3 regions of the Actinosynnema sp. CS-041913 genome follow, and region 2 is predicted to be linked to each of the others. Evidence: riboswitches for the same ligand, from Rfam matches in the RefSeq annotation. Region 2 holds a riboswitch; each other region holds the start of a gene.

What was found. A riboswitch is a leader RNA that binds a small molecule or an ion and turns the genes downstream of it on or off. The one in region 2 is predicted to bind glycine.
Region 1: linked by a shared signal. The riboswitch ahead of gcvP (aminomethyl-transferring glycine dehydrogenase) and the one ahead of gcvT (glycine cleavage system aminomethyltransferase GcvT) in region 2 are both predicted to bind glycine.
Region 3: linked by a shared signal. The riboswitch ahead of gcvH (glycine cleavage system protein GcvH) and the one ahead of gcvT (glycine cleavage system aminomethyltransferase GcvT) in region 2 are both predicted to bind glycine.

The regions. Positions count from the first base shown of each region.
Region 1 covers NZ_CP192037.1:6,898,559-6,908,478, reverse strand. Annotated here, with positions in the region: gene ACQPZF_RS30800 (CDP-alcohol phosphatidyltransferase family protein) at 333-917, shown strand; gene gcvH (glycine cleavage system protein GcvH) at 957-1,358, shown strand; gene garA (glycogen accumulation regulator GarA) at 1,472-1,936, shown strand; gene ftsR (transcriptional regulator FtsR) at 1,933-2,640, shown strand; gene ACQPZF_RS30780 (bifunctional nuclease family protein) at 2,784-3,257, shown strand; gene ACQPZF_RS30775 (MerR family transcriptional regulator) at 3,752-4,321, shown strand; glycine riboswitch at 4,517-4,608, shown strand; gene gcvP (aminomethyl-transferring glycine dehydrogenase) at 4,762-7,650, shown strand; gene ACQPZF_RS30765 (DUF3224 domain-containing protein) at 7,844-8,248, opposite strand; gene ACQPZF_RS30760 (helix-turn-helix transcriptional regulator) at 8,311-9,276, shown strand; gene ACQPZF_RS30755 (substrate-binding domain-containing protein) at 9,768-9,920, opposite strand, start outside.
Region 2 covers NZ_CP192037.1:7,213,907-7,223,826, forward strand. Annotated here, with positions in the region: gene ACQPZF_RS32300 (class I SAM-dependent methyltransferase) at 1-1,036, opposite strand, end outside; gene ACQPZF_RS32305 (hypothetical protein) at 1,186-1,851, shown strand; gene glyA (serine hydroxymethyltransferase) at 2,076-3,341, opposite strand; gene gcvT (glycine cleavage system aminomethyltransferase GcvT) at 3,351-4,451, opposite strand; glycine riboswitch at 4,557-4,645, opposite strand; glycine riboswitch at 4,647-4,734, opposite strand; gene ACQPZF_RS32320 (DUF3817 domain-containing protein) at 4,803-5,105, opposite strand; gene ACQPZF_RS32325 (hypothetical protein) at 5,127-5,468, opposite strand; gene ACQPZF_RS32330 (helix-turn-helix transcriptional regulator) at 5,698-6,186, opposite strand; gene ACQPZF_RS32335 (hypothetical protein) at 6,378-6,539, opposite strand; gene ACQPZF_RS32340 (CaiB/BaiF CoA transferase family protein) at 6,949-8,079, opposite strand; gene ACQPZF_RS32345 (acyl-CoA dehydrogenase family protein) at 8,079-9,203, opposite strand; gene ACQPZF_RS32350 (N-acetyltransferase family protein) at 9,334-9,777, shown strand.
Region 3 covers NZ_CP192037.1:8,239,058-8,248,977, reverse strand. Annotated here, with positions in the region: gene ACQPZF_RS37060 (hypothetical protein) at 1-47, opposite strand, end outside; gene ACQPZF_RS37055 (ABC transporter ATP-binding protein) at 47-1,219, opposite strand; gene ACQPZF_RS37050 (hypothetical protein) at 1,266-1,643, opposite strand; gene ACQPZF_RS37045 (hypothetical protein) at 1,645-1,827, opposite strand; gene ald (alanine dehydrogenase) at 2,210-3,316, opposite strand; glycine riboswitch at 3,546-3,637, shown strand; gene gcvH (glycine cleavage system protein GcvH) at 3,779-4,159, shown strand; gene ACQPZF_RS37030 (L-serine ammonia-lyase) at 4,165-5,529, shown strand; gene ACQPZF_RS37025 (hypothetical protein) at 5,551-5,949, shown strand; gene ACQPZF_RS37020 (glutathione peroxidase) at 5,968-6,453, opposite strand; gene ACQPZF_RS37015 (ABC1 kinase family protein) at 6,464-8,380, opposite strand; gene ACQPZF_RS37010 (SSI family serine proteinase inhibitor) at 8,529-8,882, opposite strand; gene ACQPZF_RS37005 (MFS transporter) at 9,100-9,920, shown strand, end outside.

The DNA.
Region 1 (9,920 bases), 320 kb from region 2:
CGAACGGGTCGAACCGAGTCGAACACTCGGACTCCCCGCGCCTGACACGGCGGGTGCCCCCGAGTCCGAGGTTCACCACCGTGGCGTTGCCGACCGCTCGGCGACCACTCCGCGAGTCGGCTCGGGCGGACCGTGCCGGCCCGACCGCTCTCCGCGACCGGCCCGACTGCTCTCCGCGACCGGCCCGACTGCTCTCCGCGACCGGCCCGACTGCTCTCCGCGACCGGCCCGACCGCTCTCCGCGACCGGCCCGCAACCCGGTGGTCGCATCACCGGGCTCTACCCGCGACGCCGTGCCCGCCGCCGAAGTCGAACCTCTACGATTCCGGATTGTGCAGGATCCCGCCGACCGGCTGCTGACCATCCCCAACGCGCTCAGCGTGCTGCGGCTCCTCGGCGTGCCGCTCTTCCTGTACCTCCTGCTCGGCCCGCAAGCCGACGGCTGGGCGCTGGTCGTCCTGGTCGCGGCCGGCCTGTCGGACTGGCTCGACGGCAAGATCGCCCGCTGGCTCGACCAGACCAGCAGGCTCGGCACGCTGCTCGACCCCGCCGCCGACCGGCTCTACATCCTGGCCACGCTGGTGGCGTTCGTCGTGCGCGACATCGTCCCGCTGTGGGTGGCGGCCGTCCTGGTCGGGCGGGAGATCGTGGTCGGCGCGTGCCTGCCGGTCCTGCGGGCCCGTGGTTACGGGCCGTTCGAGGTCAGCTACCTGGGCAAGGGCGCGACGTTCAACCTGCTCTACGCGTTCCCCATGCTGCTGCTCGCCCAGGGCACGTCCACCGCCGCCCAGATTGCCCGGCCGGTCGCCTACGCGTTCATGGTCTGGGGCTGCGCGCTCTACCTGTGGTCCGGAGCCTTGTACGTCTACCAGTTCTTCCTCGCGCTCCGCAGACCGCCGGGGGTCGCGCCGGTCTGAACCGGTCGTGGGAAGATCCCGCAGCGAAGATCCACCGTCATGAAGGAGCACACCGCGGTGATTCCCGAGGAGCTCAAGTACACCGAGGAACATGAGTGGGTGTTGCGCACTGGTGACGACACCGTGCGCGTCGGCATCACCGACTACGCCCAAGAGCAGCTTGGTGACGTCGTGTTCGTCCAGCTCCCGGAGCTCGGCGAACAGGTGGGCGCGGGCCAGACGCTCGGTGAGGTGGAGTCCACCAAGAGCGTGTCGGACATCTACGCGCCGCTCGCGGGCGAGGTGATCGCCCGCAACGACTCGTTGGACCAGCAGCCGGACCTGGTCAACAGCGATCCGTACGGTGAGGGTTGGATGGTGGAGCTGCGGTTGGACGACCCCACCGCGGTCGACGACCTGCTCGACGCCGCCGCGTACCAGGAGCTGGCGGCCTCGGAGTGACGTCGATCTTCCGGCGGCTCTTCGGTCGGTGGGGGAGCCGCTCCTCAGACCAGGGTTCGGGCACGATAGGTTCTAGCGGTCTCGACGGTTCCAGCAGCAGGAGGAGAGCTCAGGTGAGCACGAACGACGGGCCAGGCGTTCCGCCCGAGCAGTCCCCGGAGCGGACCTCCGTTTTCCGGGCCGACTTCCTCGCCGAGGTCGAGGGCGCCGAGGCGCCCGCCCAGGAGCCGGCCGTCGCCGGCGTCGACGCGCTGCCCGCCGGGTCCGCCCTGCTCGTGGTCAAGCGCGGTCCGAACGCGGGGTCGAGGTTCCTGCTCGACCGCGACACGACCAGCGCGGGTCGGCACCCCGACAGCGACATCTTCCTCGACGACGTGACGGTGTCCCGCCGGCACGCCGAGTTCCGCCGTGAGGGCGGCGAGTTCGTGGTGATCGACGTGGGCAGCCTCAACGGCACCTACGTCAACCGCGAGCCCGTCGACCAGGCGGTCCTCGCCAACGGCGACGAGGTGCAGATCGGCAAGTTCCGCCTCGTGTTCCTGACCGGTCCGGGCGCCGGGGGTCAGGGGGCGCAGTGACGGCGGCCGGGCGGCCACAGCGCGGGGGGTTGAGCATCGGCGCGGTGCTCGCGCAGTTGCGATCGGACTTCCCCGACGTCACGATCTCCAAGATCCGATTCCTGGAGTCGGAGGGCTTGGTCCGCCCGGCACGCACCGCATCGGGGTACCGCCAGTTCACGTCGGCGGACGTCGAGCGGCTGAGGTACGTCCTGGCCGCCCAGCGCGACCGCTACCTGCCGCTGAAGGTCATCAAGGAGCAGTTGGACGCGGCCGACGCCGGCGTGTCCCCGCGCCTCCTCCGCGCGGTCGACGGCGCGCCCACGGCGGACCAGTTCACCGGCTCCGCCCACCGGGCGACCCGTGAGGAACTGCTGGCCCGCTCCGGGCTGGAGCCCGCGGCGCTGGCCGAGTTGGAGCAGCACGGCCTGATCCGGGCCGGTGTCTACGACCAGGACGCGGTGCAGATCGCGGTCACCGTGCGCGCGATGGCCGAGTACGGGCTGGAGCCGCGTCAACTGCGTGGTTTCCGGGTGGCCGCCGATCGCGAAGTAAGCCTCGTGGAGCAGGTGGTGGCCCCGCTGTACCGCCGGCGGGATCCCCGTGCGCGGGCCCGAGCCGACGAAGTGGTCCGCGAGTTGGCGGCGCTTTCCGTAACGCTGCACACACTCCTGGTGAAGGCCGGCCTGCGTGACGTCGCAGGTGGCCGCGTTTCGCCGCGGTGAACACGTGTCCGCATCGTGATCCGGGGATACCGGGCGGTTGCGCACAAGGCCCGCTTGGCGGGTAGCGTCGAAAGAGTAGGTGGGGGATCCTCGTTTGGAGCGGGGACGCCAGAATTTCAGCGCGCTGAGGGAGGCGAGACCCGATGAGCGAGATGCGCGTCGTGGGCGTGCGGGTGGAACTGCCCGCCAACCAGCCGATCCTGCTGCTGCGCGAAACCGAGGGCGAACGCTACCTGCCGATCTGGATCGGCTCGGTCGAGGCCACCGCGATCGCCCTCGAACAGCAGGGTGTCCGACCTGCCCGGCCGTTGACGCACGACCTGCTCAAGGACGTGATCGGGGCGCTCGGGCGGCAGCTTGAACAGGTCCGGATCACGGATCTGCAGGAGGGCACCTACTTCGCCGAGCTGGTGTTCGACGGTGATGTGCGGGTGTCCGCCCGGCCCAGCGACTCCGTGGCGCTGGCCCTGCGGATCGGGGTGCCGATCCACGCCGAGGAGTCGGTGCTGGCCGAGGCCGGGTTGATCATCCCGGACGAGCAGGAGGACGAGGTGGAGAAGTTCCGCGAGTTCCTCGACTCCGTTTCGCCGGAGGACTTCCGGGGCGCGGACACGTAGTCGGGCCGGCCCGCCTGGTGTGGCGGGTTCGCGGGTTGGGCTTCTAGAGGTCCGGAGCGGGTGCTTCGGACCTTCTGCTTGTCGTTGGGCGCGTTCGCCGCCGGCCGGGCCTCCGGGGGCTTCTCACTCACGTCGTGGGGTGGGTGAACCACGAGAGGCCGGTCGTCCAGCCGCGAGTTGGAGCGGCCCCTCGTGGTGTTGCGGTGCGTTGTGGATCTGCCCCGCGTGCCACCCCCCGGTGTCACACCTTTGGATTACACAACGTCAGCGGTGATCGGCTAAACGATCACTAAACGTCACCCGAATGGCTTACGTCGGCTGACTCTCTCTACCTTTAGTTGAGGTTGAGGTGCGACACGCTCAGCGCGTCGCGTTGACCTGCCCCCTAGGCGGACTTACCGTCGAACTCAGGTGAATTGCCACGGTGTGATTTCCGCGCCGGGCGGCTTCACGTTGGTCGCCGGCTGTCGTGGCCGGACCGAGGGGAGGCAGGCGTGGTCGAGGAAGCGCCCATCCGGGCGGGAACCGGAGAACAGGGCGAGCTGTTCCCGGACTCCTCGCTGCCGGACGAACTCGTCGGCTATCGCGGGCCCGCCGCGTGCCAGATCGCCGGCATCACCTATCGCCAGCTCGACTACTGGGCTCGCACCGGGCTGGTCAACCCGACCATAAGGAGTGCCCACGGTTCCGGCAGCCAGCGGCTCTACTCGTTCAAGGACATCCTGGTCCTGAAGGTGGTCAAGCGGCTGCTCGACACCGGGGTCTCGTTGCAGAACATCCGGGTCGCCGTCGACCACCTGCGGCAGCGGGGGGTGCAGGACCTGGCCAGGATCACGTTGTTCAGCGACGGGACGACGGTCTACGAGTGCACCTCGCCCGAGGAGGTCGTGGACCTGCTGCAAGGCGGTCAAGGGGTGTTCGGGATCGCGGTCAGCGGGGCCATGCGGGAGATCAGCGGCACGATCCACGAGTTCCCGGCCGAGCGGGCCGACGGGCTGGAGGTCGACGAGGCGCCGGGGAACGACGAGCTGTCCCGGCGGCGGCGCACGCGGGCGATCGGTTGAGCGGAGCGGTGTCCGCGGCGCCGGTTCCCGGGTGAGCGGGCGGGCCGGTTGTGCCTCCGCGGGGCGGGCCGGTCGAGCGGGGCCGGTCGAGCGTGAGCAGGGCAGGCCGTCGAGCGTGAGCGGGCCGGTTGAGATCCGTGTCGCGTCCGTGAGTGTGTCGCGCGGCCTGCCGGGTACCATTCGCGGGTAGTCGATTTATCCCGTGCGGGAGAGTCCGAGCCGCGGCTCGGCGCCGAAGGAGCAAATCCTCCCCGGAACCTCTCAGGCGCAAGGACCGCGCGGGTGAGACGCCTCTGGAAAGCGGGTCGGGCGACCGACCCCGCCGACGGTGCAAGCCTGGTCCGCGAGGGCCTCGTGAAGCTCTCAGGCGCCCGGTTCGGGCGGAAGACAGAGGGGGAGGGCAACGGCAGAAGTGTGCCCGTAGCCCCGGAGGCGTAGCTATGACGCAGGACCGCATCCCCCTCGCCGCTCTTGAGCACGGCACCCCCTTCGCCGACCGGCACGTCGGTCCGCGGCCCGCCGAGCTGGCCCGCATCCTCGACGTCATCGGCGTCGGCTCGCTGGAGGAACTGGCCCAGCGCGCGGTGCCGCCGTCGATCCGCGAGCGGGACCTGGTGCTCGACCTGCCCGCGCCGGCCACCGAGACCGAGGCGCTCGCCGAGCTGCGTGCCCTCGCGGGCCGGAACAGGCCGCTCAAGCAGATGATCGGCCTCGGCTACTACGGCACCATCACGCCGCCGGTCATCCGCCGCAACGTGCTGGAGAGCCCCGCCTGGTACACCGCGTACACGCCCTACCAGCCGGAGATCTCGCAGGGGCGGCTCGAAGCGCTGCTGAACTTCCAGACCGCGGTGGCCGACCTGACCGGCCTGCCGCTGGCCAACTCGTCGATGCTGGACGAGTCGACCGCCGCCGCCGAGGCGATGACGCTGGTCCGCCGGGCGGGTCGGAGCAAGTCGAACCGGTTCGTGGTGGACGCCGACACGCTCCCCCAGACGCTGGCCGTGATCGAGACCCGGGCCGAGCCGCTGGGCATCGAGATCGTGACCGCCGACCTGTCCCAGGGGCTGGAGGGGTTGGGGCTCGGGGGCGACTTCTTCGGCGTGCTGCTGTCCTACCCCGGCGCGTCCGGTGTGGTGCGCGACCAGCAGGCGCTGATCGGGGAGATCCACGCGGCCGGCGGGCACGCCGTCGTCGTGGCCGACCTGCTGGCGCTGACGCTGCTGCGCCCGCCGGGCGAGATCGGCGCGGACGTCGTCGTCGGCACGACCCAGCGGTTCGGGGTGCCGGTCGGGTTCGGCGGGCCGCACGCCGGCTACCTGGCCGTCCGGCAGGGGCTGGAGCGGCAGCTACCGGGGCGGCTGGTCGGCGTGTCCGTGGACGCGGACGGGTCGCTCGCCTACCGGCTCGCGCTGCAGACGCGCGAGCAGCACATCCGCCGGGAGAAGGCGACCAGCAACATCTGCACGGCCCAGGTGCTGCTCGCCGTGATCGCCTCCATGTACGCGGTCTACCACGGCCCGGAGGGGCTGAAGGCGATCGCGACGCGGGCGCACCGGATGGCGACCGTGCTGGCCGCCGGGCTGTGCGAGGGCGGGATCGAAGTCGTGCACGGCGAGTTCTTCGACACCGTCCAGGCCCGCGTCGAGGGGCGTGCGGCCGAGGTCGTCGCCACCGCCCGCGACCTGGGCGTGAACCTGTGGCAGGTGGACGCCGACACGGTGTCCGTCGCCTGCGACGAGACCACCACCCGCGAGGATTTGTCCGCGGTGTGGAAGGCGTTCGGCGTCACGGTGGCCGACGTCGACGGCCTGGACGCGGACACCGCCGACGGCATCCCCGCCGACCTGCGCCGCACCACGGACTACCTGACCCACCCGGTGTTCCACGCGCACCGCTCCGAGACCGCCCTGCTGCGCTACCTGCGGCAGCTCTCGGACAAGGACGTGGCGCTGGACCGCAGCATGATCCCGCTCGGCTCGTGCACCATGAAGCTCAACGCCACCGCCGAGATGGAGCCGGTCACCTGGCCGGAGTTCGCCGAGCTGCACCCGTTCGCGCCCGCCGAGGACGCCGCCGGCCTGCTGTCCGTGATCAAGGACCTGGAGACCTGGCTGGCCGAGCTGACCGGCTACGACGCGGTGTCGTTGCAGCCCAACGCGGGCAGCCAGGGCGAGTTCGCGGGCCTGCTGGCCATCCGCGCCTACCACCGCTCGCAGGGCGCCGCGCACCGCGACGTGTGCCTGATCCCGTCGTCCGCGCACGGCACCAACGCCGCGTCGGCCGTCATGGCGGGTATGCGCGTCGTCGTGGTGAAGTGCGACGACAAGGGCAACATCGACCTGGACCACCTGCGCACGACGGCCGAGGAGCACCGCGACGACCTCGCCGCGATCATGATCACCTACCCGTCGACGCACGGCGTGTACGAGGACACCGTGCGCGAGGTGTGCGGCGTGGTGCACGACGCGGGCGGCCAGGTGTACGTCGACGGCGCGAACCTCAACGCGCTGATCGGCCTCGCCCGGTACGGCAAGTTCGGCTCGGACGTGTCACACCTGAACCTGCACAAGACGTTCTGCATCCCGCACGGCGGCGGGGGCCCCGGTGTCGGCCCGATCGGCGTGCGGTCGCACCTCGCGCCGTTCCTGCCCAACCACCCGCTCCAGCCCGGCGCGGGCCCTGAGACGGGCGTCGGCCCGATCAGCGGCGCGCCGTGGGGCTCGGCGTCGATCCTGCCGATCTCGTGGGCGTACGTGCGGATGATGGGCGCGGACGGCCTGCGTCGCGCCACCCTGACGGCGGTCGCGGCGGCCAACTACGTGGCCCGCCGGCTGGACGAGCACTTCCCCGTCCTCTACACCGGCGAGGGCGGCTTCGTGGCCCACGAGTGCATCCTCGACCTGCGGGCCATCACCAAGGCGACCGGCGTGACCGTGGACGACGTGGCCAAGCGCCTCGCCGACTACGGCCTGCACGCGCCGACCATGTCGTTCCCGGTGGCGGGCACGCTGATGGTGGAGCCGACGGAGAGCGAGGACCTCGCCGAGATCGACCGGTTCATCGACGCGATGATCGCGATCAAGGGCGAGATCGACCGCGTCGGCGCGGGCGAGTGGCCGGCCGACGACAACCCGCTGCGCAACGCCCCGCACACGGCGGCTTCGGTGACGGGCGAGTGGGACCACCCGTACAGCCGGGAGGTGGCGGTGTTCCCGGCGGGGACGTCCGCGCCGAAGATGTGGCCCCCGGTGCGCCGGATCGACGGCGCGAAGGGCGACCGCAACCTCGTCTGCTCGTGCCCCCCGGTGTCCGCTTACGGGGGCTGACCACGGAGTCTGGCCACGGAGTCTGGCCACGGGGGCTGACCATGAGGTCTCATCACGCGACTTGATCATCGGGCACCTGTTGCCGGAGCTGGTCGCGCAGGAGGGTTTCGGGCGCGTCGGCGGGTGTTCTCACACCTGCCGACGCGCCCGCGTGTTCGCGGCGGGTCCTGGGCGGCGTTCCCGGGTGGTCGTCTCAGGACAGGTCGTAGTCGATCGTGTAGCGGCCCGGTTCGCCCTGGGCCCACCTGACCGTGCCCTCGCCGGTGAGGCCGGTCAGGTCGCCGGTGGCCGAGACGATGGTGAACGTGCCCTCCGCCACGCCGTCGCGGAAGCCGCCGACGTGTTCCAGCACGAACGTGCCCGTCCGGCCTGCCAGGGTGCCGGTCACGACCTCGTAGCCGGTGGAGCGGCAGGTGTCGTCGTCCGGGTAGGACATCAGGAACCTCATGTCACCGGTGCCTTCGAGGTCGCCCCGGTAGGCGGTGGTCATCCCGCCGGTGGTCTGCTTGGGACCGGTGGCCTCGTCGTACCGCTTGCCGTCCCACGTGTGCTCGTCCCAGCTCTTCATCTCGACCGGGCCGGTTGCCTGAGTGCTCATGGCGACGATCCTGAGGGGTGTACCTGACAGGTCGTGTCAGGTTTCCGGGCACACTGGGAATCATGCGCGCCAGTCGTCTGCTCTCGCTCCTGCTGCTGCTCCAGTCACGGGGCCGGATGACCGCGCAGGAACTCGCCGACGAGCTGGAGGTCTCGGTGCGCACCGTGTACCGGGACGTCGAGGCGCTCGGCTCGGCCGGGGTGCCGGTCTACGCGGATCGGGGGCCGACGGGCGGTTATCAGCTACTGGCCGGCTACCGGACGCGGCTCACCGGACTGACCGGGGAGGAAGCGGACTCGCTGTTCCTCGCCGGGATGCCCGGCCCGGCGGCGGAACTCGGGTTGGGCACGGTGGTCGCCGCCGCTCAGCTCAAGCTGCTCGCCGCGTTGCCGCCGGAGTTGCGGTCGCGGGCCGGGCGGATTCGGGAGCGGTTCCACCTGGACACGTCCGGGTGGTTCCGGCAGACGGAGGAGATGCCCTTCCTCGGTGACATCGCCGACGCGGTGTGGAACCAGCGGCGGTTGCGGATCCGGTACCGGCGGTGGGGGAGCCGGGGCGTCGAGGTGGAACGGGTCATCGGGCCGCTCGGGCTCGTGCTCAAGGCCGGGCTCTGGTACCTGGTGGCCGAGGCGGGCGGTGATCTGCGGACGTATCGGGTGTCGCGGGTGCTCGAAGTCCAGTCGACGGACGAGGGGTTCTCGCGGCCGGAGGGATTCGACCTCACCGGATTCTGGGCGGGCTGGTCGGAACGTTTCGAGGAGCGCATGTACCCGATGTCCGTCACGGTGCGGATGACCGAGGCCGGGCTGAAGAGGGCGCAGGTCCTGCTCAGCCTGGTCGCCGGGCGGGCGTTGGCGGAGGTCGTGCCCGAGGAGGGCTGGACCACTGTCCAGGTGCCGGTCGAGTCGTTGGAACACGCCTTGGTCGACATCCTCCGGCTCGGCCCGGACGCGGAGGTCGTCGAACCGCCTGAATTGCGCGAACGGATCAAGACCACGCTGACCGCCATGGCCGCTGTGTATGCCTGAGTCAAAAGCCAAAGCGCCACGACGTGAACGAGGCAAAGGCTTTTGTTCAGTGGTTTACGCAGCTTGACGGCAGAAGAGTGACCACGACGCAAGGCGACTAGCGCCTACGCAGGTCTTGGATGCAGCCGGGGACATTACGGGAATGGACCACACTTTCGGAAGCTCTAAAGGCTGCCGGGGGACCGGTGTCAGCGCAACTCGCCGCCTGCAAAGCAGCCCTCCCAGCCTGATTGAGTGGCGGATCTCGGCAGAGGGGGAACGCGGCTGGGCGGGCTGCTTTGCGGGCGGCGTGTGCGGTTGACGGCCGTCCCCGGCAGATCACAGGACTTCGATGATACGGTCGTTTTGCGTAGTGTTCCCGGCTTGAGTCCAGACTGCGTAGGTGCTGGTCGCCTTGCTTCGTGGTCACTCTTCTGCCGTCAAGCTGCGTAAAAGATTTGCGCTCTTGTCCGCTTTGCCGTCTTTGCGTTCTTGGCGGTTGTCCGGAAGGTCTAAGCGGAGAGGAGTTGGGCCAAGGCCGCGTCCACCCCTCGGCCGTCCTCCACCACGGACAGCGTTCCGCCGGTCGATCGGGTCAGTTCGCCCAGCGGTTGGCGTTCCGGGTCCGGGCCGAGGGCCAGCACGCTGATCGCGATGTCCTTGCC
Region 2 (9,920 bases):
CGTGCACGTCACGGATCTCGAAGCCCGCCCCTTCGAGGTGCGCGATGGTCCGGCTCACCGGTCGCATGTGCATGTCCGGCGCCACATAGGACTCGATGAACGCGCCACCGCCGGGAGCGTCGGCCCCACGGGACATCTGCTGGAGCAGCAGGCGTCCACCGGGTTTGAGCGCCCGGTGCAGGACGCCCGCGTACCGCGGGTAGTTCTCCTCGCCCACGTGTTCGCCCATCTCGATCGTGGAGACGGCGTCGAACGGCTCGTCGGCGACCTCGCGGTAGTCCTGCAACCGCACCGATACCAGGTCCGCCAAGCCCTCGTCGGCGATCCGGTGCTCGATGTGCGCCTTCTGCCGCGCCGAGATCGTCACGCCGGTCGACCGCACGCCGAAGTGCCTGGCCGCGTGGACGATCATCGAACCCCAACCGCAGCCGACGTCCAGCAGCCGCATGCCGGGCTCCAGGCCGAGTTTGCGGCACACCAGGTCCAGTTTGGCGTGCTGCGCCTCGGCGATCGTCATGTCCTCGGACGTGAAGTAGGCGCACGAGTACGCCATGCTCGGGTCCAGCACGAGCCGGTAGAACGCGTTGCTCAAGTCGTAGTGGTGGGCGATGGCGTCCCGGTCGCGGGCCCGGGTGTGCCGTCGGCCGGACAGCCGGGCCTCCTCGCCGGGCGGCGCGGGACGAGGTCCGATCGCGCCCAGTTTGACCGCCGTGCCCAACGCGCCCAACACGTCTCGCGGTTTCGGCTTGCTCAACGCGCCCTGCCGGGCCAGTTCCCAGAACCTCGCCAGGCCGTTCGCCAGGTCGCCGTCCACCTCCAGCTCACCCGCCACGTACGCACGGGAAAGCCCCAGCTCGTCGGGGTTCCACAGCAGCCGCCGCAGGGCGCGGCGGGACCGGATGACGACCACCGGGCCGTCCTGCGGCCCGGCCGCGCTGCCATCCCACGCACGCAGGCCGACCGGCAGCCGTACCCCCAGCAGGCGCTCGACCAGCGCGGCCAGCTCACCGGCCACACCGATGGTTGCGACGACCACGGACTCCTCCTCAGACCTCGGGTGGTGGTCGTACGTTCGTCGGCTACCCCTGTTTGGTTCGACCCCTGTCTTGGCCCGGCGCTGAACCGGCCTCGTGAGGTGTCCGTAGTCGTCGGTGGAGCGATTGACGGACCGAGGAGGAGTTGAGTGTGATCCGACGAAACCGCATCGCCATCGCCGTAGCGGGCGGCATGGCGGCCGTGCTCGCGCTGGTCATGTGGAGTTCGAACGCCGTGGGCCTGCAGGGCACGAACGTCGCGCAGACCGAGCAGGTCGGCGCGGCGGCACAGGCCGACTACGGAGACGTCTCCTTGGCGCCGCCCGCCACCGAGGAACCCGTGGCACAGCCGCCCGCCGAGGAACCGGCCGAGGAACCGGCCGAAGCGCCCGCCGGACAGGCCGCGCCCGCGCCCGAGGAGTCCTCGGTCACGCTGGTGGCCAAGAGCGTGCCGAAGATGGGCGACGTCGTGCAGGACGGCGACGGCCGCACCCTGTACCGGTTCGACAAGGACACGCCGAACCCGCCGAAGTCCAACTGCGAGGGCAACTGCGCCGAAATCTGGCCGCCGCTGCTGGCCAACGGCACGCCGAAGCTGGAGGGCGTCGACCCGGCGCTGATCGGCACGGTGAAGCGCGCCGACGGCACCGAGCAGGTCACGCTGGCCGGGTGGGCGCTCTACACGTACGCGAAGGACGAGGCGCCGGGCCAGTGGAAGGGCCAGGGCGTCGGCGGGACGTGGTTCGTCATCCAGCCCGACGGCAAACGCAACGTCGAGTGCCTGCCGCCGGGAGTACAAGCCCCTGTGTCTAATTGACCTGCCTCCGGCAGGTCGGCGAGGCCGCCTGGAAGTCGGCAGTTCGAGCCTGATTTTCTGCCGATCGAAAAGCATGATCGACAGAAAATGAGTCTCGACCTGTCGACGCGACCTCGCACCCTCCGCCTAAGTGATCTCCTGACGCGCCAAGGAAAACCATCCCCCGAAAACGTGATCCCCTCGGCCTGGGGTTGGGCCGAGGGGATCACGTCGTGCGAAAAGCCTTACAGCGACGGGTAGAGCGGGTGCTTCGCCGCCAGGACCTCAACCCGCGCACGGAGATCCGACAGGTCAGGAGACGCCTGGAGAGCGGACGCGATGATGTCCGCCACCTCCGTGAAGTCCGCCGCGCCGAAGCCGCGGGTGGCCAGCGCGGGCGTGCCGATCCGCAGGCCCGAGGTCACCATCGGCGGGCGGGGGTCGTTCGGGACCGCGTTGCGGTTGACCGTGATGCCGACCTCGTGCAGGCGGTCCTCGGCCTGCTTGCCGTCCAGTTCGGACCCCACCAGGTCGACCAGCACGAGGTGCACGTCCGTGCCGCCGGTCAGCACCTTCACGCCGGCCGCCGCCGCGTCGGGCCGGGACAGCCGGTCGGCCAGGATCTTCGCGCCCTCGACCGTGCGGCGCTGGCGGTCGGCGAACTCGGGGGACGCGGCGTGCTTGAACGCCACCGCCTTGCCCGCGATCACGTGCTCCAGCGGACCGCCCTGCTGGCCGGGGAACACCGCCGAGTTGATCTTCTTCGCCAGGTCGGCCTCGTTGGTCAGGATCACGCCGCCGCGCGGGCCGCCGAGCGTCTTGTGCGTGGTCGTGGTGACGACGTGCGCGTGCGGCACCGGGCTCGGGTGCAGCCCGGCCGCCACCAGGCCGGCGAAGTGCGCCATGTCCACCATCAGGTAGGCGTCCACCGAGTCGGCGATCCGGCGGAACTCCGCGAAGTCGAGCTGCCGCGGGTACGCCGACCAGCCCGCCACGATCAGCTTCGGCCGGTGCTCGGCGGCCAGCCGCTCCACCTCCGCCATGTCCACCCGACCGTCCACATCGGACACGTGGTACGGCACGACGTGGTACAGCTTGCCGGAGAAGTTGATCCGCATGCCGTGCGTGAGGTGGCCGCCGTGCGCCAGGTCCAGCCCGAGGATGGTGTCGCCGGGCTGGAGAAGGGCGAACATGGCGCACGCGTTGGCCTGCGCGCCGGAGTGCGGCTGCACGTTGGCGAAGCCCGCGCCGAACAGCTCCTTCACCCGCGAGATCGCCAGCCGCTCGATGACGTCGACGTGCTCGCACCCGCCGTAGTAGCGCCGGCCGGGGTAGCCCTCGGCGTACTTGTTGGTGAGCACCGAGCCCTGCGCCTGGAGCACCGACACCGGCGTGAAGTTCTCCGAGGCGATCATCTCCAGCGTGCCCTGCTGCCGGCCCAACTCGGCGGCGACCGCCTCGGCGACCTCCGGGTCGAACTCCGCGAGGGAGGTGTTGAAGTGCTCGGACATGTGGTCTCCCTACGAGTTTCGCTTGTAGAACGGCAGCGCGACGACTTCCACGGGCTCCTGCTTGCCCCGGATGTCGACGGCCAGCTCGGTGCCGGGCCCGGTGTGGCCCGGAGTCACGTACGCCATGGCCACGGAGTACCCCAGCGTCGGCGAGAGCGCGCCGCTGGTGACCTCCCCGATCACCGTGCCGGACGCGTCCAGCACCGGGTAGCCGTGCCTCGGCGCACGGCGGGACGAGGTCTTCAGCCCCACCAGCTTCGCGTCCGCGCCCCGCTCGGCGACGGCGGCGAGCGCGTCCCGGCCGACGAAGTCACCGGGCTTGTCGAGCTTCACGACGCGGCCCAGGTTGGCGTGGTACGGCGTGCGGGCGGCGCTCAGCTCGTTGCCGTAGAGCGGCATGCCGGCCTCCAGGCGCAGCGTGTCCCGGCAGCCCAGGCCGGCGGGCTTGAGGTCGTGCGGCCGGCCCGCCTCCAGCAGCGCCTGCCACACGTGCGGGGCGTCGGCCGGGGCCAGGAACAGCTCGAAGCCGTCCTCGCCGGTGTAGCCGGTGCGGGCCAGCAGGGCGGGCCTGCCGGCCACCTCGGTCGGGTACGAGGCGTAGTACTTCACCGCCGCCAGGTCGGTCGCGGTCAGCCCGGACAGGATCTCGGTCGACGCCGGGCCCTGCACGGCCAGCAGGGCGTAGTCGACCGACTTGTCCTCCACCGTCGTGTCGAAGCCCGCGGCGCGCTCGACCAGCGCCGCGAAGACGACGGCCGCGTTGGACGCGTTCGCGACGACCAGGTACTCCTGCTCGCCGGTCCGGTAGACGATCAGGTCGTCGATCACGCCGCCGTCGGCCTGGCAGATCATGGTGTAGCGGGCGCGGCCCACGCCGATCGCGGACGCGTGGCCCACCAGCGCGTGGTCCAGCGCGCGGCCCGCCTCGGGTCCGGCCAGCACGATCTCGCCCATGTGGGTCAGGTCGAACAGGCCCGCCGAAGTGCGCACGGCGTGGTGCTCGGCCAGCTCGCTGTCGTAGCGCAGCGGCATCCGCCAGCCCGCGAAGTCGGTGAACTGGGCGCCCAGCGCCTCGTGCTCGGCGTGCAGCGGCGTCCGGCGGGTTTCCACGGGGTCCTCCCTGATGGCGGGCACGGCGACGAGACCGGCCGGGTCGGCCGGGTCGCCGTTACGAAGGATGACACGGTCCATCGGAGACTCCTCGTCGAGTGAGCCTCCCCCTCTGTCATGAGCCTGAGAGCTTCGCCGCGCGCAGAGCGCGGCTTGCACCGTGGGCGAGGCGTGACGCCTGCTTTTCAGAGTTGCCTTCGTCGGGCGGTAGCTGTGCCTGAGAGATTCCGGGGAGGAGTTGCTCCTTCGGCGCCCCTGGTGGGGACTCTCCCGCGCGACATCGACGGCCGTGTTCAGTTGGTACCGCCAGACGCTAGTTGTGCCTGGTAGGCGCGGTCAACCGGGAGGCGGTCACAGGGCGCGCTCCGCCCGGACGCTCTCGACCACCTTGCGCTCGGCGTAGAACGACACGAACGGGATGGTGCCCGCCAGCAGCACCAGCGCGGTGCCCTTGAGCGACCAGCGCGCCTTGAGCGCCAGGTCGACCGTGATGACCAGGTAGATGGCGTACAGGAAGCCGTGGACGGGTCCGACGACCGCCATCATCCCGGCGTTGTCGCCGAGGTACTTGACGAACATCGCGACCACGAGCCCGAGCAGGCCGACGCCGACCACGTAAGCCATGAACCGGAACCGGCCCAACGCACCGCTCATCGCCCTACCGACCGCCTTCGCTCACCGCTGGTCCCGCGCGTGGAGCTCCCGGAGGTAGCGGTTGTAGGCCGCCAGCTCGTCGTCCTCGTCGTCGTGCGCGGGTGTCCTGACAGGCTCCACGGTAACGACCTGCTCCGGGACGTCCACCACCGGCTCCGCGGAGGCGTCCTCGGCCTTGCGCTGGGCGGCGAGCTTGCGCATCCGCCACACCATGAACGCGGGGAACAGGCCGAACAGCGGCCACTGGAACACGTACCCGAGGTTCTGGAAGGTGCCCCCGGCCTCGGAGAACCGCTCCCACTGCCAGTAGGCGAGCCCGCAGCAGACCACCAGCGACGCCAAACAGACAACAGCGATGCCCAGCGGTGCCCAATGGCGCTCGCTCCGCTCGCGCGGCGAGGTCGCCTGGGAGTCGGGCGGAGGGGTGGACACGCCCTCAAGAGTACTTCGCGGGACCACCGCACCGGACGACACCGGGCCTTCCGTCGACACCGGGTCCTCGTCGGAAGGGGCTCCTCGCGTAGGAGCCCGCCCTCCCGGTTGGTGCTAGTCCCGACTCACGTCGCGCCCCTCACGGCGCGACGCCCGAACCTCACGCAACGCCGTCCCGGCGCTGCCGCTGCAACCTGGCCACACACCAGGCCGCCGCGCTTCCCCGACGCAGGTGCTGGAGCACCGTCATCGGTCCGAGTCGACGTCCCAGGTCGGCGGGCGTGAGCCCGGCCGCCCGGTAGTCGAGAGCCCGTTGGTCCAACGGGCTGATACCCGCGTCCCACCACAGCTCCGCCTCGGACAGGTCGCCCACCAACTGCCAGTAGCTGGCGGCGGCCGCGAGCAGGACCTCGGGCACCTCGGGAGCCCGCTTCCTCATCGCCGCCACGTACGCCGGGTCCGCGGACTCGACCCGAACCAGTCCGCGTGACCCGCCATTCGCCCGCTGCACGGGGATTCCCGGCGCGGACGGTGGGGCCTCGGCCAGCCACTCGTCCTTGATCCGGTTCACCTCTTGCAGCTCGGCGTCGTCCGAGCGCTCAGCCGCCCACTGCCGCAGCAGCTCGTCGACTCCGGAGTCCTCGACCATTCTGCCTCCTCATCGGTCGAAGATCAGCCAATGCAGCGCACCGTATTAGCGGGTACCGACAACCGCTAGACCCTGGATTGTCAAAAACCCTGTTACCAGGGCGTTATAGCCCTCATTCCACCCAGACGGTGCAACGGTCGGACTTGACCGTCACCCCGGGTGACCAGACCACCGAGGCCTCGCGAGGTGGACTAGCCGAAGAGCCCCCGGACGAACGTGATGATCGACTCGGCGCCCTGGCGGAGCCAGCCGAGGCCCGTCTTCACCGCCTCCGCGGACTGGTCGGGCTGGGTGATCAGGAGGAACAGCAGCAGCGCGACGGCTGCCAGCGTCACCACCTTCTTGACGTTCACGAGTCCCTCTCCGTCCGTTCACAGGTGCCCGGCCGACAGGCGTGGTGCCCGCCGTGTTACCCGCCATGGTCCCCCATTCACCCGGACGATGAACGCCGGACCCGCCGTGATCCCACGTCTGGGCGTACGATCACGCAGGGAGCTACGCCTGAGCCGTGCCGGCAGTCACCCGAACGGACGATCAAGGGCCGCCGGGCCCCGGCCGATGACCAAGGTACGGGCCACTCGCCCACTCCCCCTGGCACTGACACCGAGGTTCCGCGACATCGTCATCCCTCCGCCGCAAGCCGCGCCGATCACCCGGTTGCGCTGACCCACACACCGTGCGTCATTAGGCCGACACCGGCCGTCCTCATTCTTCCGCGCACTCCGGGCGATTTAACGCGGCCATTTTCCGGTCACCGTTCGGTCACCCCACGACGCCGGCCCGACGTAGTTCCGCGATCTCCTCGTCGGCCAGTCCCAGCGCCTCCAACACCTCGATCGTGTGCTGCCCCGCCGAGGGCGGCACGGAGGGTGTCTCCGCCGGAGTGCGGTCGAAGCGCGGCGCGGGCGCGGGCTGCGCCAAGCCCCCTACCTCCACGAACGTGCCGCGCGCGGCGTTGTGGTCGTGCCCGGCGGCCTCGTCGGGCGTCAGCACGGGGGCCAGGCAGGCGTCCGTCCCCTCCGCCAGCGCCGCCCATTCATCCCTCGTTCGAGTGGCCACGGCCCCGGCGATCCGCGCCCGCAGCGCCGGCCACTGCGCCGGGTCGTGCCGGTTCGGCACGTCCGGGCCGGTCAGCCCCAGCACGACCAGCAGGTCCGCGTAGAACTTCTCCTCCAGCGCCCCGATGCTGACGTACTTGCCGTCCGCGGCGGCGTACACGTCGTAGAACGGGGCCCCGCCGTCGAGCAGGTTCGTGCCGCGCTCCCCCGGCCACGACCCGGCGGCCTTCATGCCGTGCAGGAACGTCGTCAGCAGCGCCGCGCCGTCCACCATGGCGGTGTCCACCACCTGCCCCTTCCCGGACCGCTCGCGCTCGTACAGGGCCGCGAGCACGCCCATCGCGAGCAGCAGCCCGCCGCCGCCGAAGTCGCCGACGAGGTTGAGCGGCACGGTGGGCGGCGCGCCCGCCCGCCCGATCGGCTCCAGCGCGCCGGCGAGCGCGATGTAGTTGATGTCGTGCCCGGCGCGGTCGGCCAGCGGCCCGTCCTGGCCCCAGCCCGTCATCCGGCCGTAGACCAGGCGCGGGTTGCGGGCCAGGCACTGCGCGGGCCCGATGCCCAGCCGCTCGGCCACGCCCGGCCGGAAGCCCTCGACCAGCACGTCCGACCGCTCCACCAGGCGCAGCACCAGCTCCGCGCCCTCCGGCCGCCGGATGTCCACCCCGATCGACCGCCGGCCGCGCCCGAGGACGTCGCCGGGCACGTCGAACCCGCCGGACACCCGGTCGACGCGGACCACCGACGCGCCGAGGTCCGCGAGCACCATGCAGCCGAACGGCGCGGGCGCGAGGCCCGCCAGCTCGACCACGCGCAGTCCCGCCAGCGGCCCGCCCACTAGAGCGACCTCGCGATGATTTCCTTCATGATCTCGTTCGTCCCACCGTAGATCTTCTGCACCCGCGCGTCCGCCCACGCGCGCGCGATCGGGTACTCGGTCATGTAGCCGTAGCCGCCGAATAGCTGCACGCACTCGTCCACGACGACGCAGAGCCGCTCGGTGGACCACCACTTGGCCATGGCCGCCGTGGGCACGTCGAGCCTGCCCTCCAGGTGCGCCTCGACGCACTCGTCCACGAACGCGCGGGTCACGCGGGCCTCGGTGGCGCACTCGGCGAGCTTGAACCGGGTGTTCTGGAACTTGATCAGCTCCCGGCCGAACGCCGTGCGGTCCTTCACGTAGTCCACGGTGAGGTCGACGGCGGCCTCGATGCCCGCGATCGACGCGACGGCGATGATCAGCCGTTCCTGCGGTAGCTGCTGCATGAGCTGGACGAAGCCCTGCCCCTCGGCCGAGCCGAGCAGGTTGTCCGCGGGCACCCGGACGTCGTCGAAGAACAGCTCGGCGGTGTCCTGCCCCTTGAGGCCGATCTTGTCCAGCACCCGGCCGCGCCGGAAGCCGGGCGCCAGCGGGGTCTCCACCACCAGCAGCGAGATGCCGGTCGCGCCCTGGCTCGGGTCGGTCTTGGCCACCACGATCACCAGCTCGGCCTGCGCGCCGTTGGTGATGAACGTCTTGGACCCGTTGATGACGTACTCGTCGCCGCTCCGGACCGCGCGCGTCTTCACGTTCTGCAGGTCGGAGCCGCCGCCGGGCTCGGACATGGCGATCGCGCCCACGTACTCGCCGCTCGCGAGCTTGGGCAGCCAGCGGTGCTTCTGCTCCTCGGTGCCGTAGGCGAGGATGTAGTGGGCGACGATCCCGCTGTGCACGCTGTTGCCCCACGCGCTGTCGCCGGCGCGGGCCTGCTCCTCCAGCAGCACCGCCTCGTGCGCGAACGTGCCCCCGCCACCGCCGTACTCCTCGGGGACGGACACGCACAGCAGGCCGAGTCCGCCCGCCTTGGTCCAGAACTCGCGGTCCACGTGCTTCTGCGCGGCCCAGCGTTCGAGGTTCGGGACCGATTCCTTCTCGAAGAACGTCCGGGCGAGCTGACGGAGCTGGTCCAGGTCGTCGGTCATCCAGGGGGAACGGCGCGTAGGCATGGCGTCGACGGTCCCACCGCCACCGGCCCGCCGCCATGACCGCCACACCCACAACTGCCGGCCGATCGTGAGCACAACTGTCAGGGTGGTGCGCAACACTGCGGACATGAACCTCCGAAGGCTGTCCCCCAGGGACTGGGCGACTTGGCGTGACCTGAGGCTCACCGCACTGGCCAGCGACCCGCAGGCGTTCGCCTCGACGCTGTCGCGCGAGCAGGACTACGACGAGGCCCGCTGGCGCGAACTGCTGCATCCGCGGTGGGGTGTGAAGGTGGTCGCAGAAGCACCGGATCCGGTGGGAATCGTGGCCGGCGTGCCCCACGACGACCATCCTGACGTGCTGTACCTCTACTCAATGTGGGTGATACCGCCGTTCCGCAGGCGCGGTGTCGGAGAGGCCTTGGCCGCAGAGGTCCTCGCCTGGGCGCGCGAGCACGGCTGGCGTCGCGTGCAGTTGCGCGTGTACCGCGGCAACCTCGCCGCCCGCCGGCTCTACGAGCGGCTCGGCTTCTCCGGCGAGGGCGAGGTGATGAGCTTGGCGGTGAGCTAATAAGTCACTCCTTGCGGTCATGGGCTTGCCGGTCACGGCTGCCTACCGTGGGAGCCTGACGTCCCCCGACCACCCTGTCGGGCGGTGGGATGTCCGGCCGGCGACGGGTATCCGGCCGCCGGCCGGGCCGCACGCGGCCGAAC
Region 3 (9,920 bases), 1.0 Mb from region 2:
GTGGTGGTCGTCTTGCGGAACTCCGCCTTGATCAGGTTGCCCAGCATCACGCACCGCCCCCCAGACCGCCCTGGCCCTGTCCCTGCTGGTAACCCGACGGCGGGTCCTGGTAGCCGGGTGGCGGGGGCTGCTGGTAGCCGGGCTGCTGCTGCGGGAAGCCCTGCGGCGGCGAGGCCTGGTAGCCGTGCTGCTGGTAGCCCGGGGGCACCGCCGGCGGCGGCCCGGCCTGCTGGTAACCCTGCTGGTAGCCCGGCGGCGGCGCGTAGTAGCCGCTGCCCTGCTGCGGACCCGCGTACTGGTTCGGGCCCGAAGCGGCGTACTGGCCGTTGGTGAGCCGGAAGAACAGTTGCTCCAGGTCGGCCTTCTCCTCCTGGATGCCGTAGATCGACACGCCCGCCTTCAGCGCGGTGTCGGCGACCTGCTTGGCCTCCACCCCCGCCACGGCGATCCGCCCGTCCGGCACCTGCTCGATGGACGTGATGCCCTCCGCCTGCAACGCCGCCACCAGCGCGCCGGTGTCCGACGGCTGCACCAGCACCCGGCTCTGCTGCTGGTCGCGCAGGTTGTCCAACGGCCCGTAGTACATGGTCTGGCCGCGCGAGATGATCACCACCTGGTCCACCGTCTGCTCGACCTCGGCCAGCAGGTGGCTGGAGATCAGCACCGTGCGCCCGCTGCGGGCGTAGGACTGGAGGAACGTCCGCAGCCACGCGATGCCCTCCGGGTCCAGGCCGTTCGCGGGCTCGTCCAGCACCAGCACCTGGGGATCGCCGAGCAGCGCGGTGGCCAGCGCCAGCCGCTGCTTCATGCCCAGCGAGAACCCGCCCGCCCGGCGGTCGCCCGCCGCGCCCAGGCCCACCAGTTGCAACACCTGGTCGGCCCGCGAGTCCGGCACGCCGATCGCCGCCGCGTACACCCGCAGGTGGTTGCGCGCCGAGCGCTTCGGGTGGAAGCCCTGCGCCTCCAGCACCGCGCCGACCACCCGCGCCGGGTTGCCGAGCTGGGTGAACGGCCGGCCGTTGATCAGGCCGATGCCCGCCGTGGGCGTCACCAGCCCGAGCAACATGCGCAGCGTCGTCGTCTTGCCCGCCCCGTTAGGTCCCAGGAAGCCGGTCACCGACCCCGGTTCCACCGTGAAGCTGAGATTCTGCACCGCTGCGACCGGACCGAACTGCTTGGTCAAGTTCTGCACCACGATGCGGCCACTGCCGTCGTGCACGCGTCCCTCCCGAATGCTCTTCGGGCGCCATCCTGCCCTAGGAGGGTCAGTCGGGAAGGGCGTGTCGCGGTTTCGAGACCACGGCGGGTATCTCGGCGGTCCGCTCCGTGTCGTGCAGCCGGCTGAACGGGCTGCGCAGCGGGTGCCGCCGTTCGCGGTGCGGGAGGCCTTCGCCGATCAGGTGCTGGTGCGCCATCGTCCACACCTGGCAGGGCCACTTCTTGTGCCGCAGCACGCCGGGGCAGACCCGGCAGCGGCTGTCGGAATCGGGCTGGTGCACCGTGAGCAGCAGCCGCCAGCCGTCGGCGAGCCGGTTGATCTCGGCGCGCGCCAGCGGCACGAGCGCCTCGGCCGCGCCCCGCTCGGCGACCTCGTCGAGCTGGGAGAGCCGGTGCAGCACGGCGGCCCGCAGAGTCTCGTCCACGTCACATCCTGTCGGCGGCTTGGTCCAACAGGCGGTGCAGCCTGCGGGTCTGTGTGACGGACATCACGGCCGATTCGCCGGGCGGGGACACCAGCAACACCCGGTCGTCCTCGACCAGCACGGTCATCGAGCGGTCCCGTCCGAACGGGTCGTGACAGTCGATCCAGCCCTGTGCTTCAGCCATGTGCGCTCCGATCGGAGGGTGGCGGCGACGCGTGGGCAGCGCCACGCGGTCGGACGAACCCGCGGGTGCGGCGGCGGGTGTCCCGCTCTGTCCATCGGCCGACCGGGCGTCGTGACTTACCCGTTACGCGGTGAATTCACTCGTTTGCTTGAGGCCGGCCACGGGCTGTGGTGCACGAGGTAAAGATCTGTGCGTCAAGTGGGCGGGGCGGCTGGGCACGGCGGCCGGTTCCCGGCTAGAATTGGCCGTGCGGCCCGCTCCCAGTGACCCCCAGGCTGGTTGAGCGGGCCGCCTTTCGTTCTCCGGACAGGCGAGTCGTTCTCCGGACAGGCGAGAAGGGGCGGCCACCCGACGCGGTGGCCGCCCCTTCTTCCGGTGGTGGTCAGACTTCGAGCGGGGTGTGGGTGAGGCCGTGCGCCTCGGCGACCGGCTGGTTGGTCAGCAGGCCCTCGTGCGCGTTGAGCCCCAGCGCGAGCGCCTTGTCCGCCCGCAGCGCGGCCTGCCAGCCCTTGTCGGCCAGCGCCACGGCGTAGGGCAGCGTCACGTTGGTCAGCGCGTAGGTGGAGGTGCGCGGCACCGCGCCCGGCATGTTCGCCACGCAGTAGAACACCGACTCGTGCACCTGGTAGGTCGGGTCGGCGTGGGTGGTGGGCCGGGAGTCGGCGAAGCAGCCGCCCTGGTCGATCGCGATGTCCACCAGCACCGAGCCGGGCTTCATCTCCGCCACCAGCGCGTTGCTGACCAGCTTGGGCGCCTTCGCGCCGGGCACCAGCACCGCGCCGATGACCAGGTCCGCCTCGCGCACGGCCTGCTCGACCGAGTAGCGGTTGGACGTGACGGTGCGCAGTTGCCCCCGGTAGAGGGCGTCGATGTGGCGCAGCCGGTCGACGTTGGTGTCCAGGATCTCGACGTCCGCGCCCATGCCCACGGCGATGGTCGCCGCGTTCAGGCCCGCGACGCCGCCGCCGATCACGACCACCCGCGCCGGGTGCACGCCGGGCACGCCGCCGGGCAGCACGCCCCGGCCGCCGGACGGCTTCATCAGCGAGAACGCGCCCACCTGCGGCGCCAGCCTGCCCGCGACCTCCGACATCGGGGCCAGCAGCGGCAGCGCGCCGTTCGTCGTCTGCACGGTCTCGTACGCGATCGCGGTCGTGCCGGAGTCGAGCAGGGCCTGCGTGAGCGGCTGGTCGGCGGCCAGGTGCAGGTAGGTGAACAGCGTCTGGCCCTTGCGCAGCAGCGGGTACTCCCGGGCGATGGGCTCCTTCACCTTGAGCACGAGGTCGCCCTCGCCCCACACCTCCTCGGCGGTGGCGAGGATCTTCGCGCCGGCCGCCAGGTACTCGTCGTCCGTGATGGCCGACCCGAGGCCCGCGCCCGCCTCGACGAACACGTCGTGACCGCGCAGGGTCAGCTCGTGGGCGCCCGCCGGGGTCAGCGCGACGCGGTATTCGTGGTTCTTGATCTCGCGGGGAACTGAGATCCGCACGGTGGGGCTCCTTCGGCCGTTGTTACCGCCAAAGCTCCGGTACCGCCATCCGGCTGTCATCGTTCCGGCCGCACGAACGGGCCCCCGTGCGGTTGTGCGGCCCGCACAACGAAGTGTGCCCGAACCGCCCTGGACATCTCCCCGGGCCCGCGTTGACACCCGTCCCGCCGGGGACTTAGCTTGCGTGCGTTCGCCCAACTGAACATCGGCCGCGGTGTCCCGTGACACCGGAACCCGAGCGGGAGAGCCTCCAGCGACTGTGGAGCGCCGAAGGAGCAAGTACCCCGCACACTCTCAGGCAACGAGAACCGCTCGGGTGAGGCGACTCTGGAAAGCGTGCTCGCGCGCGCACCCACGGTGCAAGCCGGGTCCGATCGACGGCACAGCCGTCGTGACGCCGCGGCGAAGCTCTCAGGTCCCAGGACAGAGAGGGGGCCTGGACGCGTGGACCGAGGAGCTGACGTGACATTTCCGGACAACCTGCTTTACACCCCCGAGCACGAGTGGGTCGACTGGACGCCGGGTACCCAGGACCCCGTGGCGATCGGCATCACGTCCTACGCGACGGAATCCCTGGGCGACATCGTGTTCGTGCAGCTACCGGCGGTGGGCGACCGCGTGAAGTCCGGCGAGGTGTGCGGCGAGCTGGAGTCCACCAAGTCGGTGAGCGACCTGTACGCGCCGGTCAGCGGCGAGGTCGTGGAGGTCAACACGGCGGCGGCGGACGACCCCTCGCTGGTCAACAACGACCCGTACGGCGCGGGCTGGCTGTTCAAGGTCCTCGTGGAGGACGCCTCGGGCCTGCTGACGGCCGCCAAGTACGCGGAACTCACCGGGGACTGAGCGCCGTGGCGATCAGCGTCTTCGACCTGTTCTCCGTCGGTATCGGGCCGTCGAGTTCGCACACGGTCGGCCCGATGCGCGCGGCGGCGATGTTCGTGGCGCGACTGGGCGGGCGGGTCTCGTCGGTGGACCGGGTGCACGTCCAGCTCTTCGGCTCCCTGGGCGCGACCGGGCACGGCCACGGCAGCCCCAAGGCCGTGCTGCTCGGCTTGGAGGGCCACCGGCCCGAGGACGTCGACCCTACGGAGGCCGACCGGCGGGTGGCGGAGATCCGGGCGACCGACCGGCTGCTGCTCGGCGGGGTCCACGAGGTCCCGTTCCGCGAGGACACCGACCTGGTGATGCACCGCCGCAAGTCCCTTCCGCTGCACCCCAACGGGATGAGCTTCGCGGCGTACCGGGGCGACGAGGTCGTGGACGAGGCCGTGTACTACTCGGTCGGCGGCGGGTTCGTGGTCGACGAGACGGCGACCGGCGCGGACCGGATCAAGCCCGACGAGACGCCGGTCGCACACCCGTTCCGGACCGGCGACGAACTGCTGGCGCGGACCCGCGAGACCGGGCTGTCCATCAGCGAGGTCATGCTGGCCAACGAGACGTCCTGGCGGTCCGAGGAGGACGTGCGGGCGGGCCTGCTGCACATCTGGGGCGTCATGCAGGAGTGCGTCGAACGCGGCTGCGGTACGACCGGTGTGCTGCCGGGAGGGCTGAAGGTGCGGCGGCGCGCGGCCGAGATGCGCCGGCGGATGGCGGCCGAGCACTACGCCACCGACCCGTTGCGCGTGATGGACTGGGTGACGCTGTTCGCGTTGGCCGTCAACGAGGAGAACGCCGCCGGCGGCCGGGTGGTGACCGCGCCGACGAACGGCGCGGCCGGCATCGTGCCGGCGGTGCTGCACTACTACACCCGGTTCGTGCCGGGCGCGTCGGACGACGGCGTGGTGCGGTTCCTGCTGACGGCGGGCGCGGTCGGCGTGCTGTTCAAGGAGAACGCGTCGATCTCCGGCGCGGAGGTCGGGTGCCAGGGCGAGGTCGGCTCCGCGTGCTCGATGGCCGCCGGCGGGTTGGCCGAGGTGCTGGGCGGCACGCCGGAGCAGGTGGAGAACGCGGCCGAGATCGCCATGGAGCACAACCTCGGGCTGACCTGCGACCCGATCGGCGGACTGGTGCAGATCCCGTGCATCGAGCGCAACGCGCTGGCGTCGATCAAGGCGATCACCGCGGCGCGGATGGCGTTGCGCGGCGACGGCTCGCACTTCGTGTCGCTGGACAAGGTCATCAAGACCATGCGGGAGACCGGCAAGGACATGAAGAGCAAGTACAAGGAGACCGCGCGCGGCGGTCTCGCGGTCAACGTCATCGAATGCTGAGCGCTCGCCAGGGGGAAGCCGATGCGTGAACACCTCGAACCGTTCCTCGGCCGGTGGGTCCTGGACCCGGGCCGCACCGCCTACTCCGGCGGTGTGCCGCCGAAAGAGGGGCGGTACGAGCTGCGGCTCGACGGCGACCAGTTGGTGGCCGTCATCGACGGCGTGCGGGGGACGGGGGAGCCGATCCACATCGAGTACCGGCTGAACCCCGGCGGGGACACCGCGCTGGAGGGCACCTACGACCGCGTCCGGACGATCGTCGAGCCGAACGCGTTGTGCACCATCCTGTTCGACGGGCAGGCCGAGGCCGCCAGGGCGTGGCGGATCCTCGGCGCGCCCGACGAGATGACGATCGTCCAGTCCTCACCCGACGTCGAAGGCGTGTGGCGGGACGACGTCTCGGTGTACCGCAGGGTTTAGGCCCGGTGTGCCGCAGGGCTAGGGGAGCACCGCTTCGATCGCCTTGACGACCGACCCGTCCTCGGGCTCGGTCGTCGGGCGGAAGCGGGCCACCACCTCGCCGGCCGGCGAGACCAGGAACTTCTCGAAGTTCCACGCCACGTCGCCGGCCGCGCCGTCGGCGTCCGCGAACGACACCAGCTCCGCGTACAGCGGGTGCCGGCCGGGGCCGTTCACCTCGACCTTCTCGAACATCGGGAACGTCACCCCGTAGGTCGCCGAGCAGAACTCGGCGATCTCCCCGGCCGTGCCCGGCTCCTGGCCCGCGAACTGGTTGCACGGGAAGCCGACCACCGAGAAGCCCGCGCCGCCGAACCGCTCCTGGAGCCGCTCCAGGCCCGCGTACTGCGGGGTGAGCCCGCACCGCGAGGCGACGTTGACCACCAGCAACGCCTTGCCGCGCAACGATCCCAGGCTGCTCGGCTCGCCGGACAGGGTGTGCACGGCGATGTCGTGGATGCTCATGCCGCCCAGCCTACGTGCCGCTGCGGGGCCGGAAGACGGTGACGACCACCCGCAGGCCCAGCAGCACGCTGATCACCATCAGGTTGTAGCCGAACACCTGGTACAGCGAGATGTCCGGCGCGACCTGCGGGCCGCCGTCCGCGCCGAGCAGCAGCACGGCCATCAGGCCGGCCGTCGCGCCGAGCACGGTCAGCATGACCTGGTGCAGCAGGCCGACCACGAAGTGCCGGTCCCGCTCGTCGGCGAACAGCCGCATGCTCAGGCCCAGCCGGCCCTGCTCCAGGGCGCTGGAGATCCGCTCGACCCGCCGGGGCAGCCGCTTGATCATCGGCAGCATCGAGTACAGCTCCTCGGTCACCGTGCGCCGCAACGACTCCGGCGTCAGGCGCTCGCTGAACTGCTGGTCCGCGAACGCCCGCGACTCGACCACGATGTTGAACCCCGGCGACAGCGCGCCCAGCGTCCCCTCCACCGTGGCCAGCGCCCGGAACACGGCCGCTATCTCCGGCGGGATGCTCAGCCCGTACCGGTAGACCAGCTTGAACAGGTCGCCGAACATCTCCACGTCCGCCCGCATCCCGGCGCCGAGGTGCCGTGCCATGAACTGGCCGAGCGCCCGTTCCAGTCGCTGCTCGTCCATCTCGTCGGGCCGGGCGACCAGTTCCAGCAGCGCGTCCCGGAGGCCGGCCGGGTCGCCGTGGTCGATGGCGAGCAGCAGTTTCCCCAGCGCGGAGCGGAGCTGCGCGTCGATCCGGCCCACCGAGCCGAAGTCCAGCATGCCGAGCCGGCCGTCGGGCAGCAGCAGGATGTTCCCGGGGTGCGGGTCCGCGTGGAACACGCCGTTGAGCATCACCTGGCGCAGCAGCACGTCCAGCAGCGAACGGGCCAGCGCGTCCCGGTCCACGGAGTCCAGCGACGCCGACCGCACGGGTGAGCCGTCGAGCCGTTCCATCACCAGGACCCTTGCCGTGCAGAGGTCTTCGTGCACCCGCGGCAGCACGACAGCGGTGTCCGCGGACGCCGCCCGCACCGCCAGCAGGTTGCGCGCCTCCACCCGGAAGTCGAGTTCTTCGCGCAGCGCGGCGGAAAACCCCGCCGCGAGGTCCTTCACGCCGAGCGCCTTGCCCCACCGCGTCCGCTCGTGCAGCGTCGCCGCGAGCCGGTTCACGATGTCCAGGTCGCCGTCCGCGACCCGACGCACGCCGGGCCGCTGCACCTTCACCACCACGTCCTCGCCGGACTTCAGCCGCGCCCGGTGCACCTGCGCCACCGACGCCGCCGCGATCGGCGTCTCGTCGAACTCGGCGAACACCTCCTCGGGCGCGCCGAGTTCGGCCACCAGCACCTCCCGCACGGACCCCCACGGCGCGGCGGGCACCTTGTCCTGCAACAGGGTCAGCTCGTCCACGACCTCCGGCGGCAGCAGGTCCGGCCGGGTGGACAGCACCTGGCCGAGCTTGACGAACGTGACCCCGCCCTCCTCCAGCGCGAGCCGCAGCGACCGCGCGAGCCGGGTGTCGGTGCGCTCCCGGCCGCGCAGGTACGGTCCGAGGCCGTGCCGGAACGCGATGGCGGTGATCCGCGAGTACCGCCGCGCGCGGGAGATCCGACCGCGGACCGCCCGCCACCACTCGGTCGGCGGCGGCACGGACCCGGTCGGCACGATGATCTCGGCGAACGTCAGCAGCGCGATCATCAGCAGCAGCGCGATGCCGAACTGGACGGTGCCCAGCGCACCCGTGGTCTCCGGTTCGGGCATCCCGCTGAGCACGCCCGCCGTCAGCGACAGTCCCACCATGCACGCCAACGCCGTGCGGACGAGCCCCACCCGCAGACCGAGGATGCGCCGCGCGGCCAGCGCGATGCCGAGGATCATCGCCAGGAAGGTCAGCGGCACGCCGACCGTGTACACCAGGAAATCGCCCATGTCTCTCCCCCACCCGTTTCGCGCGGAGGATAGATCGGCGAAGCTGAGACGACGGACCCGGCGGCGACCGCTCGGGTCGCCCTGGTGCGTCGGACCTCCCCGTGGAGGCCGGTGACCTGGGGAAACTCCTCTTCTCGTGGAGCCGGCGTCAGAAGTCGAACACCGGTCCGGTCGCCGCGCGCATCACGCACGGGTTCGAGTACTGGGCGGTGAAGCCGCGGATCTCGCCGTGCCAGAGCCCGGTCGCGGTGACCGTCACCGGGTCGTACTCCATCGTGCAGGCGACGTTGTCCTCGGTCAGCCGGGAGATCTCGCCGTCCACCGTGGACAGCGCGGCGCAGGCCTGCTCGGCCTTGGGGTGGTCGCCGCCGGCCGGCTCGCAGACCAGGGCGATGGCCTGCACCACCTCGCCGCGGGTCACGCTCAGCTCGAACGTGGAATCCGGGACGCCGAAGACGGGCATGAGTGCGGCGATGGCCGCGAGTAGGGGGAGTGGTGCCATGCCCTCACAGTGGCGTGCCCGACGGCACGTCCTCCAGTCATGTCACCACATCGTGTGGTTTCCCAGTCGGCACACTTCACCGGATCGGCGACGCGCGCCCCCGACGGTTCGCGCCCGCCCCTTGCTACCTGCGGGTAAGTGCGGTCGTCCGGATCGGCGTTTGTGACCTGGGTCACTGTCGAGTCCGCTTCACTCTTAAGGGGACCAGGGTGGTCGGATGGCGAACCGGACTTCTGGCGTGCGCAGGGTCGCGCTGGCCAGTTCCGCGGGCAACGCGGTCGAGCTGTACGACTTCCTCCTCTACGGCACCGCGACCGCACTGGTGTTCGACAAGCTCTTCTTCCCGACCTTCGACCCCCGGATCGGCACGCTGCTGGCGTTCGCGACGTTCGGCGCGGGCTTCCTCGCCCGACCGCTGGGCGGCGTCGTGATCGGCCACTTCGGCGACCGCATCGGGCGGCGCTCGATGCTCGTCCTCACGCTGACCGCGACGGGCCTGTGCACGGCGCTGATCGGCGTGCTGCCGACGTACGACTCGATCGGCATCGCCGCGCCGATCCTGTTGGTGCTGCTGAGGATCGTGCAGGGGTTCTTCCTCGGCGGCGAGCAGGGCGGCGCGACGCTGATGGCCGTCGAGCACGCCCCGCCGGGCCGCACGGGTTGGTACGGTAGCTGGACGTTCCTCGGCTCGCCGCTCGGGCTGCTGCTGGCGAACGGCGCGATGGCCGCGTCCACGGCCGTCTCCGGCGACGCGTTCCTGTCCTGGGGCTGGCGGCTGCCGTTCCTGTTCAGCCTGGTGCTGGTCGGTGTCGGGCTGTACGTGCGGCTGTCCGTGGAGGAGAGCCCGGAGTTCCGCGCGGTGCGCGCCGAGCGGGGCACCGCGCGCCTGCCGGTGGCCGAGGTGCTGCGCCGGTCGTGGGGCAAGGTGCTGCTCGGCGCGGGCGTGAACCTCGGGTTCAACATGTTCATCTTCGTGCTCGCCACGTTCGTCGTCTCCTACGGCACCAGGCAGTTGGGGATGCCGCGCTCGGAGCTGCT